Regions from separate parts of the Enterobacter cloacae complex sp. HYC033_NIDB genome, predicted to be linked through region 1. Evidence: predicted binding sites of a transcription regulator. Region 1 holds the regulator's gene; each other region holds the start of a gene.
The links. The regulator PurR, encoded in region 1, represses purine synthesis genes. The targets are predictions, from matches to a motif close to CANGCAAACGTTTGCNTG.
Positions count from the first base shown of each region.

Region 1 (7,216 bases):
GCGCTGCTTGAGATTGCCGCCATCACGCTGAAGATGGATGAACAGGGCTGGCTTGTACCGGACACCACGCTGCATTTCCACGTTGAACCCTTTGAAGGGGCAAACTTACAGCCAGAGGCGCTGGCCTTTAACGGTATCGATCCGACAAACCCGCTGCGCGGGGCGGTAAGCGAATACGAGGCGCTGCACGCCATTTTCAAAATGGTGCGCAAAGGCATGAAAGAGAATGACTGTAGCCGCGCCATCATGGTGGCCCACAATGCCACCTTTGATCACAGCTTCACTATGGCTGCCGCCGAGCGTGCCTCGCTCAAGCGTAATCCATTCCATCCGTTTGTGACCTTCGACACCGCCGCGCTGAGCGGCCTGGCGCTGGGGCAAACCGTGCTCTCTAAAGCCTGCATCACGGCGGGTATTGCGTTTGACGGCACCCAGGCGCATTCCGCGTTATACGACACCGAGCGTACGGCGGAGCTGTTCTGTGAGATCGTCAACCGCTGGAAACGTCTCGGCGGCTGGCCGCTGCCGATGGGCGACGAGGCCGATCTTCAATCGTAGGTTGGGTAATCAATAGCCCCACAGGCAAAAAAAAGCGACCAACATAATGTGGTCGCTTTTTTATATCCGCAGAAAACTTACTCTGCGTCCGGCTCTTCGGTTTTATACTTCGCCGCAGTCTCTTTGATCAGCTGTTGCAGTTCGCCGCGCTGATACATTTCAATCAGGATGTCGCATCCACCGACCAGTTCACCATCAACCCACAGCTGTGGGAAGGTCGGCCAGTTGGCGTATTTTGGCAGTTCAGCACGAATGTCCGGGTTTTGCAGGATATCAACGTAAGCAAAACGCTCACCACAGGCGGACAGCGCCTGAACCGCTTGCGCGGAGAAGCCGCAGCTTGGCAGCTTCGGAGAACCTTTCATGTACAGGAGAATCGGGTTTTCAGCGATCTGGCGCTGAATTTTTTCAATAGTGGTGCTCATGTCTTGCTTCCTTTAACTTCTGTTACGGCATCAGTCTGACATTGTAGCGGGTCAGGCCGACATCGGAAAATAACATTTTTGTCACGTCTAATTATTTTATCGCTTATCGCATAAAGTTGCATTGCTAATGTCGTTTATCCCCAGACGGGGTGCGGTTTTGCTTAAGGAGCGAACAGGAGTGCGTCAGAATGGTGAATTTTTTTGCACTTGCTAACGAAACATAATTTTTGAATGAAAAATGCTATTAACTTCTTCTGATTTTATGGATTAGAATCGACAGGTTTTGTAAATCTCACGCGGGTATGCATTGTGGCCTGCATTTATCAGGGGACTGCCCAGTGGCGCGGATAACTAAAATCTCGATGACGCTCTGTGCTTTACTGTTTACCACACTCTCATTTACGCCAGCGGCGAACGCCTCTGAACAGGCGCGGCATTCTGCTGTACAAAAATCGCATCTGGCAAAAACCACAGAACGTAAGAAAAAAACCACCAGTAAAACAGTAAAGAAGAAAACCACCGCTCAGACCAAAAAGACCGCCTCCAGTAAACCCAAAACTCTCCGTTCCGGCACGCACAAAACCACCCGCACGACCGCCAGCCTGGTGAATGAAAAATGCACCGTGCGCAAAGGCCATAAAACGAAATGCGCAAAAGTGACGAAGCTGGCTGACGTGCATAAAGCGCGTATGCAGAAAGCGCAAAAAACGGCGATGAACAAACTGATGGGGCAAATAGGTAAACCGTATCGCTGGGGTGGCACCTCTCCGCGCACCGGTTTTGACTGTAGTGGGCTGGTTTATTATGCCTATAAAGATCTGGTGAAGTTTCGCATTCCACGCACCGCCAATGAGATGTACCATCTGCGCGACGCCGCGCCTGTAAACCGTGGCGAACTGCAAAATGGCGACCTGGTGTTCTTCCGCACCCAGGGACGCGGTACGGCCGATCACGTTGGGGTGTATGTGGGTAACGGTAAATTTATCCAGTCACCGCGCAGCGGTCAGGACATTCAGATCACCTCTCTCAGCGAAGATTATTGGGTGCGCCACTATGTGGGTGCGCGCCGCGTGATGACGCCAAAAACCATTCGCTAAACCCTGCCCTGCCGCCTCCATGGCAGGGTAAGTTCCTCTTTTGCATACCCTTTCAATTTGCTATTCTGTCCTTGTTATCTGTAGGGTTATTGGCAACGTATAAAACTATAAGGAGAGAAGCAATGTCGTTCGAATTACCTGCACTACCGTATGCAAAAGACGCCCTGGTCCCGCACATTTCCGCGGAAACCCTGGAGTACCATTACGGCAAGCATCACCAGACCTATGTCACCAACCTGAACAATCTGATCAAGGGCACCGATTTTGAAGGCAAAACGCTGGAAGAGATCGTGCGCAGTTCAGACGGCGGCGTATTCAACAACGCCGCACAGGTGTGGAACCACACCTTCTACTGGCACTGCCTGGCCCCCAATGCAGGCGGAGAACCTACCGGTGAGCTGGCGGCAGCGATTAACGCCGCGTTCGGCAGTTTCGCGGATTTTAAAACGAAGTTTACTGACGCAGCCGTTAAAAACTTTGGCTCCGGCTGGACCTGGCTGGTCAAAGAGGCTGATGGCAAACTGGCTATCGTTTCCACTTCTAATGCGGGTACCCCTCTGACCACCAGCGCCACGCCGCTGATGACCGTGGACGTATGGGAACACGCCTATTACATTGATTACCGTAATGCGCGCCCGAACTACCTGGAACACTTCTGGGCACTGGTTAACTGGGAATTTGTTGCGAAGAACTTCGCCGCGTAAGAGACACGCAGAAGGGGCAGCCCTTCTGCGTTTTTGTTTATTCCGCCGTACACACCGCTTCAGGCTGTTTACGACCAGACATCATCACCAGCAGCAGGCCGAGTGCAGCAATGATCGCCCCCATCACCGGCACAAAGCTGTAACCCAAACCACCTGAGATCACCGCCCCGCCCGCTGCGGCCCCCAGCGCATTGCCCAGGTTAAACGCACCGATATTCACCGACGAAGAGAGCCCCGGCGCTTCGTGCGCAACGCGCATTACACGCATCTGCAACGGTGGCACCACGGCAAAGGTTGCGGCGCCCCACACCACCATGGCAATCGCGGCACCCACTTCGTTACGCGCCAGCCACGGAATCGCCACCATGATGACAATCAGCAGCGTTAAAAAACCTTTCAGTGTTCCACTGACGGAGCGGTCGGCAAATTTCCCGCCGAGATAGTTGCCAATCGAGAACCCGACACCAATCAGCACCAGCATCGCGGTAACAAAGAGTGGCGTTGCGTGGGTAATGTCGTGCAGCACCGGGGAGATATAGGTGTAGAGCGTAAACATCGCCCCGGCCCCCAGTACCGTGGTGAGCAGCGCGGACAACACCTGAGGACGCATCAGCACCGCCAGCTCTTTACGTACTTCCGGACGTTCTCCCGCACTTCCTTTCGGCAGTGAGAAGAACAGCGCAACCATCGCGACCACGCCCAGTCCGGCGGTTGCGAGGAAAGACATACGCCAGCCGATGGCTTCTCCCAGCCAGGTGGCAGCGGGAACGCCGCCGATATTAGCGATGGTGAGGCCCATGAACATAGTGGCTACCGCGCTGGCCTGCTTATGTTTTGGCACCACGCTGGCGGCAACAACCGAGCCCAGTCCGAAGAAGGCGCCATGGTTGAGGCTGGTCAGAATGCGCGAAAGCATCAGAGTGGTGTAATCGGGCGAAATCGCGGAAAGCACATTTCCGAGAGTGAAAATCGCCATCAGGAAAATCAGCGCATTGCGGCGAGCGCGGTGGGAAAGCAGCAGCGTCATCAGCGGCGCGCCCACCATCACGCCAATCGCGTAGGCGCTAATTAACATACCGGCCGCAGGAATTGAGACGTCCACACCCCGGGCGATAACAGGCAATAACCCCATAGGGGAGAATTCAGTGGTGCCAATCCCAAAGGCGCCAATCGCCAGGGCCAGCAGGGGAAAATTGATTTTCATGAAGAGACTCCGGATACCGTGCCATAACCCGGCACAGAACTAAGAAGTCAAAAGCATGACATCAATCACAAAAAATGAGAAGTTAACATTTTGGCAAAAGATTTTTGCCGGAGAGGTAACAATAGCGGCAAGAGAGGGAGAAAGTTCTCCCTCCGCCTGAATCAGTGCAGTGCAGCGGTTAAACCACCGGCAACAATCAGAGCAAGAACAACAATGGTGGTAAACAGCGAAAACTTCAGATCGGTACTCATCAATTTTTCTCCTTTTATTCACCCTACGAAAAGTGAGCTTGCTCATTTTTACACAGTTCAGGTCAAAAATCTTCCAGGATTTAAACGGATATCCACTTTACCTCTTCCCCTTTTCATCAAGATAGGACAAAATTCCACGCTAAATTTATTAGCGTACCGGCCACTGACCCCCTCCTGACGTCCTGTGTCGTTTTCCCGGCGTGTCGCAACTCATGTTTGCGTGATAAGGGTGAGAGAAGGCAAACGTTTACCTTCAATTTTTTCAGGAGCTTAGGATATGGTCTGGAGTGACATTTAATGGCAACAATTAAAGACGTAGCAAAACGCGCAAACGTTTCCACTACAACCGTATCACATGTTATTAACAAAACGCGTTTCGTCGCTGAAGAGACGCGTAATGCCGTCTGGGCGGCAATCAAAGAACTGCACTACTCGCCAAGTGCCGTCGCCCGCAGCCTGAAGGTTAATCACACCAAATCGATTGGCCTGCTGGCCACCAGCAGTGAAGCGGCCTACTTTGCTGAAATCATCGAAGCCGTTGAAAAAAACTGCTTCCAGAAAGGCTATACCCTGATTCTGGGCAACGCGTGGAACAACATTGAAAAACAGCGCGCTTACCTGTCAATGATGGCGCAAAAGCGCGTCGACGGCCTGCTGGTAATGTGTTCTGAATACCCTGAGTCGGTCCTTTCCATGCTGGAAGAGTATCGCCACATTCCGATGGTGGTCATGGACTGGGGCGAAGCGCGCGCAGACTTCACCGACTCCGTTATTGATAACGCCTTTGAAGGCGGCTACATGGCGGGGCGTTATCTGGTAGAACGCGGTCATCGTGAAATTGGCGTGATCCCGGGTCCGCTGGAGCGTAACACCGGAGCTGGCCGTCTGGCCGGTTTCATGAAAGCGATGGAAGAGGCGCTGATCACCGTGCCGGAAAACTGGATTGTTCAGGGCGACTTCGAGCCGGAGTCGGGCTATCGCGCCATGCAGCAGATCGTCTCCCAGCCGCATCGCCCTACCGCGGTGTTCTGCGGCGGCGACATCATGGCGATGGGCGCGCTCTGCGCGGCGGATGAACTCGGCCTGCGCGTCCCGCAGGATATCTCGGTGATCGGCTATGACAACGTGCGCAACGCCCGCTTCTTTACCCCGGCGCTGACCACCATTCACCAGCCGAAAGATTCGCTGGGTGAAACGGCCTTCAACATGCTGCTGGACAGGATCGTCAACAAGCGTGAACAGTCCCAGTCCATTGAAGTTCACCCGCGCCTGATTGAACGCCGTTCCGTTGCGGACGGTCCGTTCCGCGACTACCGTCGTTAATCTCATTACGGGGCCAGCTATGCTGGTTCCCGCAACCACTCCCGGTTCAGCGTTTCGCTGTCGCCCAGATAATCCAGCAGCCAGGCCATGGCGGGCGAGACGTCGTTTTGCTGCCACGTCAGACAGCACGCGGCATCCGGGAAGGGGTTTTCCAGCGTCAAGGCCACCCACTCTCCCGCATCGATGCGCGGGCGCGCAAAATGCACCGGCACCATGCCAACGCACAGCCCCGCGCTCAGACAGGTGGCCGACGACTCCCAGTCCGGCGCGACCACGCGGCGCTGATTATCCAGCAGCCAGGTAATGCGCTTGGGCAGCGAGCGGGAGGTATCTTCCAGCACCAGCGAGGGCCAGTTGCGTAAGGTGTCATCGCTCAGCGGACCTTCCAGCGCCGCCAGCGGGTGATCGCGCGCGACCACGCAGGTCCAGCTCAGCATGCCCATGTCGCGAAACGCGTAGCGCCCCCCAACCGGGATCGCCTGGGTTGCACCAATCGCCATCTCCGCCCTGCCGTCCGCCAGCGCATCCCAGACGCCGTTGAACACTTCCTGCGAAACACGCAGTTCGACGTCGGAAAAATGACGATAGAAATCGACGATCATCTGCCGGGTCCGCTCCGGCTTAACGATGTTATCCACCGCGATAGCGAGATGCCCGCGCCAGCCGTTGGCGATCTGCTGGCACTGCTCACGGGTGATCTGCATTTTTTTGATAACAGACCGCCCTTCCTTCAAAAACCACGCTCCGGCAGGCGTGAGCTCCACGTCGCGATGGCGCCGCTCGAACAGCGGGACCGCCAGCCACGCTTCCAGCTGGCGCACCGTATAGCTGATAGCCGAGGGAACGCGATGCAGCTCCTGGGCGGCACCGGTAAAGCTGCCGTTACGCGCCACGGCATCAACCACTTCAAGGGAATAATCTGACCACATCTTTAGCCTGCAAATTTTTTGAACGCACCCGCCAAATATTAGCGTTTCACAAGCCGCTTTGCACTCCCTACACTCTGCGCCAACGTACACCTGCCTCCTCAGGAGAAAAAAGTGCAACCCAGGAAAGGATTTTTAGTCTGGCTCGGCGGCTTAAGCGTGCTGGGCTTTTTGGCAACCGATATGTATCTGCCCGCGTTCGCCGCGATGCAGGAAGATTTGCAAACCCCTGCCGCCGCCATCAGCGCCAGTTTAAGTTTGTTCCTTGCTGGCTTTGCTTTTGCGCAATTGCTGTGGGGGCCGCTCTCGGATCGTTTTGGCCGTAAGCCCGTCCTGTTGTTGGGGCTGGCGATTTTTGCCGTAGGCTGTCTGGGCATGCTGTGGGTCCGCGATGCCGCCTGGCTGCTGGCGCTGCGCTTTATTCAGGCGGTCGGCGTCTGCGCCGCAGCGGTGACCTGGCAGGCGCTGGTGACCGATTACTACCCCGCCTCGCGCACTAACCGCATATTCGCCACTATTATGCCGCTGGTCGGCCTGTCGCCGGCGCTTGCCCCGTTACTGGGCAGCTGGATCCTGGCGCATTTCGACTGGCAGGCCATTTTCGCCACGCTCTTTGCTATTACGCTGGTCCTGATGCTGCCTGCTTTCGGGCTTAAACCTGCGCATAAAAAAGAGACGCATCCGGACGCAAAGCCCATCACCTTTACCTCTTTACTGCGGTCGAAAGC
Region 1 is NZ_CP115123.1:2,875,170-2,882,385, reverse strand. Features, by position in the region: gene rnt (ribonuclease T) at 1-558, shown strand, start outside; gene grxD (monothiol glutaredoxin 4) at 636-983, opposite strand; gene O1721_RS13905 (C40 family peptidase) at 1,322-2,080, shown strand; gene sodB (superoxide dismutase [Fe]) at 2,203-2,784, shown strand; gene O1721_RS13895 (MFS transporter) at 2,822-3,988, opposite strand; gene cydH (cytochrome bd-I oxidase subunit CydH) at 4,150-4,239, opposite strand; gene purR (HTH-type transcriptional repressor PurR) at 4,537-5,562, shown strand; gene punR (DNA-binding transcriptional activator PunR) at 5,580-6,491, opposite strand; gene punC (purine nucleoside transporter PunC) at 6,603-7,216, shown strand, end outside.

Region 2 (7,216 bases), 1.4 Mb from region 1:
GGCGGCTGGGTGCTGACTATGCGCTGCCTCGGACATGAAAAAGTGGTGCAGCTGGAGAAACGCATCGGTACGCCGCTGCGTCTGTACAGCGGCTACAGCGACAGCAAGCAGGACAACCCGCTGCTCTATTTTTGCCAGCACCGCTGGCGCGTCACGCCTCTGGGCGAACTTCAGCAACTCGAATAGTCTTATCTGTACCGGCTGTGTATAATGCCGCCCGCTTTTCGACTGGAGTATCAGCCCTTGTCCAACCCTGAACACAATCATGAATACTGGATGCGCCATGCGCTGGCGCTGGCTCAGCGCGCCTGGGAAGAGGGCGAAGTGCCCGTGGGCGCGGTGCTGGTCCATAACAATCAGGTGATTGGGGAAGGGTGGAACCGTCCGATTGGCCGTCACGATCCTACCGCGCATGCTGAAATTATGGCCCTGCGTCAGGGCGGACTGGTGCTGCAAAACTATCGTCTGCTTGATACCACCCTGTATGTCACCCTTGAGCCGTGCGTAATGTGCTCCGGGGCGATGGTGCACAGCCGAATCGGTACGCTGGTGTTTGGCGCGCGGGATGAAAAGACGGGTGCTGCTGGTTCACTGATGGACGTACTTGGGCATCCGGGGATGAACCACCAGGTGAAAACTATCGGCGGGGTACTTGCACCAGAATGTTCGGGTCTGTTAAGTGACTTTTTTCGAATGCGTCGGCAGCAGAAAAAGCAACAAAAGGCAGAATTGAAACCGCAGGATGATTAAGCTCGTCCGGTGCGACCACCGGATAGCTTTCAGCCAGCTGTTGCGCCTCGGCCGCCTCTTTTTCTTTCTCCAGCAGATATCCCACCAGGCTTATCTGGTACTTACGAATATTTTCCACGTAGGCATACGCTTCATGCCCGCGCGCATAGCCGTACGTCAGCTTCTGGTACCACTGTTTCTGGCTAAGCAGCGGCAGGCGCTGTTTTACATCGGACCAGCTGTCCGGGTTACCTTTGGTTTTCGCCGTCAGCGCCCGCGCGTCGAGCATGTGCGCATAACCCATGTTATAGGCGGCCAGCGCAAACCAGATACGCTCCCCTTCCGGGACCGTCTCCGGCACTTTCGCCATCATATCCTGTAAATACTGCGCGCCGCCGCTGATGCTCTGTTCCGCATCGGTCCGGTCGCTGATGCCGAGGCTCTGGGCGGTATTTTTGGTCAGCATCATCAACCCGCGCACGCCCGTGGGTGAGGTGGCCTGAGCATCCCAGTGCGATTCCTGGTAGGAAATTGCCGCCAGCAGCTTCCAGTCAATCTCCTCGGCGTACTTCTCAAACAGCGGTTGCAGGTCCGGCAGCACACTGTCCACCGCGCGCAGGAAAGTGCGGGTGTCAACGTAATCAAAATCGTCCCCGTGACCGAGATATTTCTCTTCCAGGCGCGCCAGGGTGCCGTCTTCATTGATGGAATTAAAGAAATCGAGCATAGCCGCAGAGACGGTTTGATCGTCATCCAGCTGGGTAAACCAGGTCACCGGCTGTTCGTCGGTCACATCCAGCGCCACGGCAATTTCAGGATGAACGCGCTGGAAAAGGCTGATCGCCACCGAATCAGCAATGGTATAGGCCAGCTTTTTATCTTTTACCTGCTCCAGCAATTCAGTCGTGCCGAGTTTAGGATCGACCGTCCAGCTGAGGTTCGGGTATTTTTTCTCTTTCAACGCCCGCAGATCGTCAATCACCACATGGCCTGGCGCAATGGTCAATTGCTGGTCGGTGATGTCGGCCAGTGAGCGTGGGCGCAGGCTACCCACACGATAAACCACCTGCTGCGACACGGAGTAATAGGTCGGGCCCGGCTGATAGTTTTTGCTGCGTTCGCTGTTGTACACCAGACCTGCGGCGAGAATATCGGCACGGTCATGGTCCAAATCATCAAACAGCTGGTTGATGTTCTGCCGCACGGTAACTTTCAGCTTCACGCCCAGATAGTCCGCAAACAGCTGTGCCAGTTCGTAATCAAGACCGATGGTTTTACCGTTGATATCGTCGTAAATAAGCGGGGAGGAGAGGGTACTGACGCGCAACTCCCCCCGCTCCTGAATGGCGGCGATACGGTTTTCGGCCTTGCCGAACCAGGGGATAGACGGCCAGAGGGCCACTGCCAGCAGCAACGTAACAATGCCGATGAGCAGATAATTAATCTTTAATTTTTTCAATTAGTTAATTCTCTGCGACGCCGGTTGCCTCAGTGTGCTGTAGTCATGTTAAGAGTAGAGTTTGCCATTGATTGAGCGGCATTTTGCGCAAAGTAGCGCCAGTTGGCAACCAATTAGAGAGACAGGTCACATCTATTGTTAAACATAAAGGATGATTTTATTTCGACGCAAACGGTTTCGTCGGCGCTCAGGATTCTCTATAATGACGCCCGTTTTCCCCCCTTGCGCACACTGTAAGCGCCCCGGCGCTTCGAAGACGAGAGACTTATGATGGAAATTCTGCGTGGTTCGCCTGCACTGTCTGCCTTCCGTATTAACAAACTGCTGGCACGTTTTCAGGCGGCCGACCTTCCGGTAAGCAATATTTACGCTGAGTATGTCCATTTTGCTGACCTGAACGCCCCCCTGAATGCAGAGGAGCGCGTACAGCTGGAACGCCTGCTTAAATATGGCCCAAGCCTGAGCAGCCATACGCCGACCGGCAAATTAATCCTCGCCACGCCACGCCCTGGCACCATCTCCCCCTGGTCTTCCAAAGCCACCGACATCGCTCGCAACTGCGGCCTGAACCAGATTAACCGTCTGGAGCGCGGCGTGGCGTACTATGTGGAAGCGTCAACCCTGAGCGACGCGCAGTGGCAGGTGGTTGCCGCAGAGCTGCACGACCGCATGATGGAGAGCGTGTTTGATTCTCTGGATGATGCGCAGAAACTGTTCTCCCACCATCAGCCTGCGCCGGTACAGAGCGTGGATTTGCTGGGGCAGGGGCGTCAGGCGCTGATCGACGCAAACCTGCGTCTTGGTCTGGCGCTCGCAGAAGATGAAATCGACTACCTTCAGGATGCATTCGTTAAGCTGAATCGCAACCCGAACGACATCGAACTGTATATGTTCGCGCAGGCCAACTCCGAGCACTGCCGCCACAAGATTTTCAACGCCGACTGGATTATCGACGGCGAACAGCAGCCGAAGTCGCTGTTCAAAATGATCAAAAACACCATGGAGCAAACCCCTGACCACGTGCTGTCTGCCTATAAAGACAACGCCGCGGTGATGGAAGGTTCCGAGGTGGGCCGCTTCTTCGCCGACCGCGAAGCGGGGCGCTATGACTTCCACCAGGAGCCTGCGCATATCCTGATGAAAGTGGAAACCCACAACCACCCGACGGCGATCTCCCCGTGGCCGGGTGCAGCGACCGGCTCCGGCGGTGAAATCCGTGACGAAGGTGCGACCGGTCGCGGCGCGAAACCAAAAGCGGGTCTGGTCGGTTTCTCCGTTTCCAACCTGCGTATTCCAGGCTTTGAGCAGCCGTGGGAAGAAGACTTCGGCAAGCCAGAGCGCATTGTCACCGCGCTGGATATCATGACCGAAGGCCCGCTGGGCGGCGCGGCGTTCAACAACGAATTTGGTCGTCCGGCGCTGAACGGTTACTTCCGTACCTACGAAGAGAAAGTGGACAGCCACAACGGCGAAGAGCTGCGCGGCTACCACAAACCGATCATGCTGGCGGGCGGGATCGGCAACATTCGCGCCGATCATGTGCAGAAAGGCGAGATCGTCGTCGGCGCGAAGCTGATCGTGCTCGGCGGCCCGGCAATGAACATCGGTCTGGGCGGCGGGGCAGCATCGTCTATGGCCTCCGGCCAGTCTGATGCGGATCTCGACTTCGCGTCCGTGCAGCGCGACAACCCGGAAATGGAGCGCCGTTGTCAGGAAGTGATCGACCGCTGCTGGCAGCTCGGCGATGCCAACCCGATTCTGTTCATCCACGACGTGGGCGCGGGTGGACTCTCTAACGCCATGCCTGAGCTGGTGAGCGACGGCGGTCGCGGCGGACGCTTCAACCTGCGCGATATCCTGAGCGATGAGCCGGGCATGAGCCCGCTGGAAATCTGGTGTAACGAATCCCAGGAGCGCTACGTGCTGGCGGTTGCCGCCGATCAGCTGCCGCTGTTTGACGAGCTGTGCCGCCGCGAGCGCGCGCCGTATGCCGTCATCGGTGAAGCGACCGAAGAGCAGCACCTTTCCTTAAGCGACACCCACTTTGACAACCAGCCGATCGATCTGCCGCTGGACGTGCTGCTCGGCAAAACGCCGAAGATGACCCGCGACGTGCAGACTCGCAAAGCGGCGGGCAAAGCGCTGGATCGCCAGGGCATCACCGTGGCAGAAGCGGTTAACCGCGTGCTGCACCTGCCTGCCGTGGCAGAGAAAACCTTCCTGGTGACCATCGGCGACCGTACCGTGACCGGTATGGTATCGCGCGATCAGATGGTCGGCCCGTGGCAGATCCCGGTCGCTAACTGCGCCGTGACCACCGCGAGCCTCGACAGCTACTACGGCGAAGCGATGGCGCTGGGCGAACGCACGCCAGTGGCGCTGCTGGACTTCGCCGCTTCTGCCCGTCTGGCGGTCGGTGAAGCGCTGACCAACATCGCCGCGACGCAGATTGGCGATATCAAACGCATCAAACTTTCCGCGAACTGGATGGCCGCTGCCGGTCACCCGGGCGAAGATGCCGGCCTGTACGAAGCGGTGAAAGCGGTGGGTGAAGAGCTGTGTCCTGCGCTCGGCCTGACCATTCCGGTGGGTAAAGACTCCATGTCGATGAAAACCCGCTGGCAGGAAGGTAACGAGCAGCGCGAGATGACCTCTCCGCTGTCGCTGGTGATCACCGCGTTTGCGCGCGTGGAAGACGTGCGTCATACCGTTACGCCGCAGCTTTCCACTGAAGATAACGCCCTGCTGTTGATTGACCTCGGCAAAGGCCATAACGCGCTGGGCGCCACCGCGCTGGCGCAGGTTTACCGCCAGCTCGGCGATAAGCCAGCCGACGTGCGCGACGTCGCCCAGTTGAAAGGCTTCTACGACGCTATTCAGGCGCTGGTGGCGCAGCGTAAGCTGCTGGCCTACCACGACCGTTCCGATGGTGGCCTGCTGGTGACGCTGGCAGAGATGGCCTTCACCGGTCACTGCGGCGTTGAAGCAAACATTGCAACGCTTGGCGAAGACCGCCTGGCGGCGCTGTTTAACGAAGAGCTGGGTGCCGTCATTCAGGTACGCGCCGCAGATCGCGACGCGGTGGAAGCGATTCTGGCGCAGCACGGTCTGGCAGACTGCGTACACTATCTCGGTAAAGCGGTGCAGGGCGACCGTTTCGTGATTGAAGCCGACGGCCACGCGGTGTTCAGCGAAAGCCGCACCACGCTGCGTATGTGGTGGGCGGAAACCACGTGGCAGATGCAACGCCTGCGTGACAACCCGGAATGCGCCGATCAGGAACACAACGCGAAGGCGAACGACAACGATCCTGGCCTGAACGTGAAGCTCTCCTTCGACATTAACGAAGACATTGCCGCGCCGTACATTGCGACCGGCGCGCGTCCGAAAGTGGCCGTGCTGCGTGAGCAGGGCGTTAACTCCCACGTGGAAATGGCGGCGGCCTTCCACCGTGCGGGCTTTGACGCCATCGACGTCCACATGAGCGACCTGCTGGCCGGGCGTACCGGTCTGGAAGATTTCCAGGCGCTGGTGGCGTGCGGTGGTTTCTCCTACGGTGACGTGCTGGGCGCGGGCGAAGGCTGGGCGAAGTCTATTCTGTTCAACAGCCGCGTGCGTGACGAGTTCGAGACCTTCTTCCACCGTCCGCAGACGCTGGCGCTGGGCGTGTGTAACGGCTGCCAGATGATGTCTAACCTGCGCGAGCTGATCCCGGGCAGCGAAGCCTGGCCGCGCTTTGTGCGCAACCAGTCTGATCGTTTCGAAGCGCGCTTCAGCCTGGTGGAAGTGACCCAAAGCCCGTCTCTGCTGTTGCAGGGAATGGTGGGTTCGCAGATGCCAATCGCGGTTTCGCACGGTGAAGGTCAGGTTGAAGTGCGTGATGCGGCGCACCTGGCTCAGCTTGAAAGCAAAGGACTGGTAGCGCTGCGCTTTGTTGATAACTTCGGCAAGGTCACCGAAACCTATCCGGCTAACCCGAACGGTTCGGCAAATGGCATTACCGCAGTCACCAGCGAAAGCGGTCGGGTGACGATCATGATGCCGCACCCGGAACGTGTCTTCCGTACCGTGAGCAACTCCTGGCACCCGGAAAACTGGGGCGAGGACAGCCCGTGGATGCGCATTTTCCGCAACGCGCGTAAACAACTGGGTTAAGTTTCAACGCACTGACTGTAGGCCCGGTAAGCGCGAGCGCCACCGGGCTTTTTTGTACCTGTCGCAAAATCGCGACAATCCTCTGGGTTGAGTGTCTCCAATAAGAGACATTTAACTTATTGATTTATATATGTCAGGACAGGTTCCCGTTAAGGTGTTGCTTAATAGCGACACTTAGCCTGGAAATCATTCACCTGACAATCAATGCATTTTAATAATAAAATGATTATTAATCATAAGGATAGTATCAATTTTTGCAATCTGGCACGCGCGTTGCATAATAGTAACCTGTGGCTCATTCACCTTCTTATGTCAGCCCCTTCGGGACGTGCTACATAAACTTCGAATGACGCACAAAAAGGTGCCTGCCGTCCAACTACTGATTATTGCAATGCTTTATCAGGCCAGGGCGAAACGTCGAGTTAGGCACCGCCTTATTCCATGACAAAGCCGGGTTTTTACCCGGCTTTGTTGTATCTGAAGGGCAGACTCAGTTACGCTCTCCTCAAACCCGGATGATGAGAGTAATGTGTTGAAACGCTGGCCCGCTTTCCCTCGCTCCCTGCGACAGCTCGTTATGATGGCCTTCCTGCTGATCCTGCTACCTTTGCTGGTTCTGGCGTGGCAGGCATGGCAAAGCCTGAATGCGTTAAGTGCCCAGGCGGCCCTGACTAACCGCACCACGCTTATTGATGCCCGCCGTAGCGAGGCAATGACCAACGCCGCGCTGGAGATGGAGCGTAGCTATCGCCAGTATTGCGTGCTGGACGACCGCACGCTGGAGAGGGTTTATCAGAACCAGCGTAAACGCTACAGCGAAATGCTGGATGCCCATGCCGGGGTCTTGCCGGATGACAAACTCTATCAGGCGCT
Region 2 is NZ_CP115123.1:4,287,862-4,295,077, reverse strand. Features, by position in the region: gene yfhb (phosphatidylglycerophosphatase C) at 1-186, shown strand, start outside; gene tadA (tRNA adenosine(34) deaminase TadA) at 211-750, shown strand; gene mltF (membrane-bound lytic murein transglycosylase MltF) at 638-2,188, opposite strand; gene purL (phosphoribosylformylglycinamidine synthase) at 2,456-6,343, shown strand; gene qseE (two component system sensor histidine kinase QseE/GlrK) at 6,876-7,216, shown strand, end outside.
Region 2: purL (phosphoribosylformylglycinamidine synthase) is a predicted target of PurR. The motif match lies at 2,353-2,370, and genes of this name have one in related genera.

Region 3 (7,216 bases), 380 kb from region 1:
GTAAGCGTCTTTAAACCACAACCCCGCTATTACCTCTACCTGTTACGTTTTGTTTCCACGAAATATCCTGAGACAAAAAAAATAACCCCATTCTTATTGCGCTTAAAACAATTCTTACGCATTAGCATAAAAAACAACCAATTTCACAGCCGTCTGGATGGCTTTTGTCGATCATAAGAAAAAATGAGCCGTTTAACTTCTGTTTATACGAAAGGCCTTTAGCTAAATTAAACATAAGGAAATCATATATATAAGAATAAAGCGGATGTTTAATTCGCCAGGTGGCACTGAAATTTGAGGTGCTTCACAAAGTTCCCAAAAATACATATTTAGTTACATATATTTTCTTTTGGTAACTGAATCTTGAAGATTGTAGCACTTTCAGTGTAGCGAAACGGTTCTATGAATGGAAAGATGCCTGTCAGACACATAAAGACACCTAAGGAAGGTGCGAATAAGCAGGTCATTTCTTCCCAAGCTGACTCGCTGATTAAAATTTCGCGGATCTGGGCCGATTTTTTTCCCGCAAACACATCGAATCAGCCTATTTAGGCTATTTTTTCCACCATTTCTGGCGTTATTTCCGGTTTTTACTGAGATCTCTCCCACTGACGTATCATTTGGTCCACCCGAAACAGGTTGGCCAGGGTGAATAACATCGCCAGTTGGTTATCGTTTTTCAGCAGCCCCTTGTATCTGGCTTTCACGAAGCCGAACTGCCGCTTGATGATGCGAAACGGGTGCTCCACCCTGGCACGGATGCTGGCTTTCATGTATTCGATGTTGATGGCCGTTTTGTTCTTGCGCGGATGCTGCTTCAAGGTTTTTACCCTGCCGGGACGCTCGGCGATCAGCCAGTCCACATCCACCTCGGCCAGCTCCTCGCGCTGTGGCGCTCCTTGGTAGCCGGCATCGGCTGAGACAAATTGCTCCTCTCCATGAAGCAGATTACCCAGCTGATTGAGGTCATGCTCGTTGGCCGCGGTGGTGACCAGGCTGTGGGTCAGGCCACTCTTGGCATCGACACCAATGTGGGCCTTCATGCCAAAGTGCCACTGATTGCCTTTCTTGGTCTGATGCATCTCCGGATCGCGTTGCTGCTCATTGTTCTTGGTCGAGCTGGGTGCCTCAATGATGGTGGCATCCACCAAAGTGCCTTGGGTCATCATGACGCCTGCTTCGGCCAGCCAGCGATTGATGGTCTTGAACAATTGACGGGCCAGTTGATGCTGCTCGAGCAGGTGGCGGAAATTCATGATGGTGGTGCGATCCGGCAGGGCGCTATCCAGGGATAATCGGGCAAACAGGCGCATGGAGGCGATTTCGTACAGGGCATCTTCCATGGCACCGTCGCTCAGGTTGTACCAATGCTGCATGCAGTGAATACGCAGCATGGTCTCCAGCGGATAGGGCCGTCGGCCATTGCCCGCCTTGGGATAAAACGGCTCGATGACAGCGGTCATATTCTGCCATGGCAGAATCTGCTCCATGCGGGAGAGGAAAATCTCTTTTCGGGTCTGACGGCGCTTAGTGCTGAATTCACTATCGGCGAAGGTGAGTTGATGGCTCATGATGTCCCTCTGGGATGCGCTCCGGATGAATATGATGATCTCATATCAGGAACTTGTTCGCACCTTCCCTAACTCTCATCAATAGTTCCGGAAATATTTATTGACAGAATTTATTGGCGGCAGTGGCGAGTGTCATAAAAAAACCAATGAGGGTAATAAATAATGATGAAGCGCAATATCCTGGCAGTGGTAGTCCCTGCCCTGCTGGTAGCCGGTGCAGCAAACGCTGCTGAAATCTATAACAAAGACGGCAACAAATTAGATCTTTACGGGAAAGCAGTTGGCCTGCATTACTTCTCTGATTACGCGGGCAACGATGGCGACAACACTTACGCGCGTCTGGGCTTCAAAGGTGAAACTCAGATCAACGATCAGCTGACTGGCTACGGTCAGTGGGAATACAACTTCCAGGGTAACAACTCTGAAGGTGGCGATGCACAGAACGGCAACAAAACCCGTCTGGCATTCGCAGGTCTGAAATTTGGTGACGCAGGCTCCTTCGACTACGGTCGTAACTACGGTCTGGTCTATGACGCAATCGGCATCACCGATATGCTGCCTGAGTTCGGCGGCGACACCGGCGCAAGCGATAACTTCTTCGCAGGCCGTACGGGTGGTCTGGCGACTTACCGTAACAGCAACTTCTTCGGCCTGGTTGACGGTCTGAACTTTGGTGTTCAGTACCTGGGCAAAAATGAACGTGATGACGCAGTACGTTCCAACGGTGACGGCTGGGCAACCTCTCTGAGCTATGATTTCGACGGTTTCGGCATTGTGGGTGCTTATGGTGCAGCTGACCGTACCAACAACCAGCAGACGCTGGAATGGGGTAAAGGTGACAAAGCTGAACAGTGGGCAACCGGCCTGAAATATGACGCGAACAACATCTACCTGGCAGCTATTTATGGCGAAATGCGTAACGCAGCGCGTCTGGGCAGCCGTGGTTTCGCTAACAAGTCTCAGGACTTCTCTGTCGTCGCTCAGTACCAGTTCGACTTCGGTCTGCGTCCATCCATCGCTTACTACAAATCTAAAGCGAAAGACGTAGAAGGTATCGGTGACGAAGACTACATCAACTACATCGACGTTGGTGCGACATACTACTTCAACAAAAACATGTCTACCTATGTTGACTATCAGATCAACCAGCTGAAAGACGACAACAAGCTGGGCATCAACAACGACGATATCGTGGCTCTGGGTCTGGTTTACCAGTTCTAATCAGCACACCTCGTTGTTATATGCTTAATGAACAGGGCTTCGGCCCTGTTTTTTTATTCCTGAGAGAAAATAATAGCGACTTTTGAAAAGCCGCACGCTTTTCGTCGCAAACGGTTGGCATTTTGTAAATCTACCGTTAACCTGATAGCGGATTTCACTTCTGTAATCACAATGGAACTTCGTCATGTTTGAGAACATTACTGCCGCTCCTGCCGACCCAATTCTGGGCCTGGCCGATCTGTTTCGTGCCGACGACCGCCCTGGCAAAATCAACCTGGGTATTGGTGTATATAAAGATGAAACCGGCAAAACTCCGGTACTGACCAGCGTCAAAAAAGCTGAGCAGTATCTGCTGGAAAACGAAACCACCAAAAACTACCTCGGTATTGATGGTATCCCTGAATTTGGTCGCTGCACCCAGGAGCTGCTGTTCGGCAAAGGCAGCACCATTGTGAGCGAAAAACGCGCCCGCACGGCGCAGACCCCAGGCGGTACCGGCGCACTGCGCGTGGCGGCAGATTTCCTGGCGAAAAACACCTCTGTGAAGCGTGTGTGGGTAAGCAATCCAAGCTGGCCGAACCACAAGAGCGTTTTTAATTCTGCGGGTCTGGAAGTGCGTGAATACGCCTACTACGACGCGGCAAACCACGCGCTGGATTTCGACGGTCTGCTGGCCAGCCTGAGCGAAGCCCAGGCGGGCGATGTGGTGCTGTTCCACGGCTGCTGCCATAACCCAACCGGTATCGATCCTACGCTTGAGCAGTGGGAACAGCTGGCTAAGCTGTCCGTTGAAAAAGGCTGGCTGCCGCTGTTCGACTTCGCTTACCAGGGCTTTGCCCGTGGTCTGGAAGAAGATGCAGAAGGTCTGCGCGCATTCGCCGCCGTCCATCAGGAGCTGATTGTCGCAAGCTCCTATTCCAAGAACTTTGGTCTGTATAACGAGCGTGTCGGCGCCTGTACGCTGGTGGCTGCTGACGAAGCAACCGTCGATCGCGCATTCAGCCAGATGAAGTCCGTGATCCGCGCTAACTACTCTAACCCACCGGCACACGGTGCGTCTGTGGTCGCGACGATCCTGAGCAACGATGCGCTGCGCGCAATCTGGGAGCAAGAGCTGAACGATATGCGTCAGCGCATTCAGCGCATGCGTCTGCTGTTTGTGAACACGCTGGCTGAGAAAGGCGCTGACCGTGACTTCAGCTTCATCATCAAGCAGAACGGCATGTTCTCCTTCAGCGGCCTGACCAAAGAGCAGGTGCTGCGCCTGCGTGAAGAGTTTGGCGTGTATGCCGTTGCCTCTGGCCGCGTGAACGTTGCAGGTATGACGCCTGACAACATGGCGCCGCTGTGCGAAGCCATTGTCGCGGTGCTGTAACCTGCACCCATAAAAAAAGCCTGCATCGCGCAGGCTTTTTTATTTTACCGGGTTTACCAGACAGGCATTTCATCCTGAAGGAACGGGTTATGCAACCGCTCATCGCCCAGCGTCGACATCGGTCCGTGTCCAGGGATAAACGTCACATCATCACCTAACGGCAATAACTTCTGCTTAATCGACTGAATCAGCTGACCGTGATCGCCGCGTGGGAAATCACTGCGTCCTACGCCCCCTTTGAAAATCACGTCACCGGAAATCAGCAGGCGCGACACGTCATCAAAGAAGACAATATGGCCGGGCGTATGCCCGGGGCAATGCAACACCTGTAAAGTTACATTCCCTACGTTAACGCGATCGCCTTCGTTCAGCCAGCGGTCCGGTGTCAGTGGCTGACACTCATCCAGACCAAACATACGGCTTTGGGCAGGTAGCCCCTGAAGCCAGAACTCATCTTCTTTTTCCGGGCCGATAATCGGCACACCGTAGTGTTCAGCCAGTTCTGCCGCTGCACCCACATGGTCGAGATGGCCATGGGTGAGTAAAATCTGCATCAGCGTTACACCGCTGGCAGCGACTTCCTGCTTGATTGTCCCGGCGTCTCCACCGGGATCGACAAGCGCGGCCAGTTTAGTTTGTTCACACCAGATCAATGAACAGTTCTGTGAGAACGCGGTAACCGGAATAATACGATAGTTCATACTGCTCCTGTGTTTCGTTATTACCAGTGCCGAACCGGCCCGGTATCAATATGCACAAAGTTGCTACGTGGGTAGTATCCTACACCACCTGCGCGCATAGATAACGCCGCTTTGCGAATATTGGCTAACGAAACGCCTTCAATATGGAAATCCATCGCCTGCCCTTTAGTGTGATAGCTTTTTTTCGCTACCCCACGGCTGTGGGCGCGCAGTTCATTGTTGGTATCCAGAGAGCGATAGCCAGAAATGAGTTGCACCGGCCTTTTGGTCCCCAGCAGTCCCTGCAAGCGGTAAAGCTGATCGAATAATCCAGGGTCGATGGCTTTGATTTTATTCGCGCGGAAATCACGGAAAAAATGGTTGAGTCTTGCTAATTCATCCTGAATATAGCCTCTGCCATCGAAAAATTCCGCTTTAAGCGTCTCACCAGTATGCAGATTGTTGAGCGTTAAAATACGCGGACGAGGTGTCGAGAGGGTGGCAAATGCTGGCGTCGGAAGGATGGCTGCTGCGCCCAGCGCAACGCCACCTAACGCCAGCAATTTGCGGCGATTAGCGTCAAATTTGTCCATGATAATCAGGTCTACAGGTAAAAGAAATTGTCAATATGCTTAGCGCACGAAGGGCACCATAACTGGCAAAGCTTGCTACGTCAAGGCGCCCAACCCCAGTGAATACGCGGCTTGCAGACAGATCGCCTCATATTCACCATAACTTACGACAATCATTTTTACCGAACTACTTCATTTACCTGATTAATTGTTCCGCTTTTGGCAAAATTTGTGCGCCGGATCGCGCTGTCAGATCATAATTGTAAATATCTGTACGATACTGGGTGCGTCCGTCCGCGCCTACAAACGCCGTCAGATAGTAAAGATTGACCGGAATATTGTGGCGAATATTGACGTAACGCGTATCCCCCTGCTTCAGGGCATCTGATATCCGCGTATCGTTCCAGCCTGCATCCTGCAACAGCATATTCGCCAGCTCGGAGGCCTTATTCACGCGGACACAGCCCGAGCTGAGCGCGCGTGCATCTTTCTGAAACAGATTATGGTTCGGGGTATCATGCAGGTAGATAGCGTCCGAACTTGGCATATTGAATTTGTAACGTCCCAGCGAGTTATGTGCGCCCGGTGCCTGCTGGAAACGGAACGGCAGGTTCGAAGGCGTAATCGTTGACCAGTCGACCATCCAGGGGTCAATCGCTTCTTTGCTGTTCCAGCCCCGCATCACCGTATAGTTGTGTCGCTCCAGATAACCCGGGTCATTCCAGACCTTAGGCAGGATATCTTTGCGCGCCAGCGTCGGCGGCACGTTCCACGGCGGGTTAACCACCACGTTATTCAGCGCGCTGCTCATCATTGGCGTTTTACGGTCAGGTCGGCCGACAATCACGCGGGACGCCAGCACTTCGCTACCGTCCTGATAGTAGACCAGGGAGTACGCCGGAATGTTGACCATAATGCCGGTGGATAACGTGCCCGGCAGCAAGCGCAAGCGCTGGATATTCAACGCCAGCACCCCTGCCCGCTGGGCCGGAGAGACGTTCAGCCAGTCGCGAGTAGATGGACCAATCACGCCGTCAGCGCCAAGCCCCTGCGCGGCCTGGAACTGCTTCACTGCGGCGACCAGCTCGCGATCGTAAGCGGCGGGCTTATTGCTCAACGCAACGGCCGTTTTCTCTTTTACCGGCGCCGACGGGCTGACGACCGCATTTTGCGTCTCGTCACCGGGCAGAGCAATTTTAGGGCCGCTGTCAAGAATGCCGGAGCGTTTCATAATTTCGCGGATCGCAGGCACATCGCTGCTCCACTGCCCCGGACGCAGCGTTGTGGTGCCACGCAGCTGAGGCCACGGGCGGGAATCCGCAACCAGCTCAAGAAGCGACTGATGCATCGTGGCATATTGCGGATGGGCAGGCGCAAGGCTTGCGATAAAGCGCGGCAGTTCGCCGTTATCCAGCGACAGCTGCCACTGATTAATGACGGACAGCGCAGGCGTCGCCAGCTTGTACGGTTTACTGCTGTATAACCAGCGGTTGCCGTTCACCGAAATCCCCGCCACAAACTGTAAGTAGCCCATCATGGCATCAGACAGCACCACGTCACGCGCCTGTCCGGTAACGGCAGGGTCGGTCAGGAGCTCAACCCAGGTCGTGAACTGCGGCTGAAAGCCTGCAATCGCCACTTCAGCCAGCTGCTGCTGGAAGGCTCGTACCGCCTCGCGATTTTCCCACATCGGTTTCATATCGCGCGCAGCGTAAAGCAGCGTGAGCTGGTTAATATAAGCGGGAGTATAGCCCGAGGGCAGGCCGGTCATAAGCTGCTGGCGTAATGATTCAGTAT
Region 3 is NZ_CP115123.1:2,498,681-2,505,896, reverse strand. Features, by position in the region: gene O1721_RS11875 (hypothetical protein) at 382-609, opposite strand; gene O1721_RS11870 (IS5-like element ISKpn26 family transposase) at 591-1,571, opposite strand; gene ompF (porin OmpF) at 1,734-2,792, shown strand; gene O1721_RS11860 (amino acid aminotransferase) at 2,977-4,167, shown strand; gene O1721_RS11855 (MBL fold metallo-hydrolase) at 4,221-4,868, opposite strand; gene mepK (peptidoglycan L,D-endopeptidase MepK) at 4,889-5,440, opposite strand; gene ldtD (L,D-transpeptidase) at 5,616-7,216, opposite strand, start outside.
Region 3: O1721_RS11860 (amino acid aminotransferase) is a predicted target of PurR. The motif match lies at 2,896-2,913, and genes of this name have one in related genera.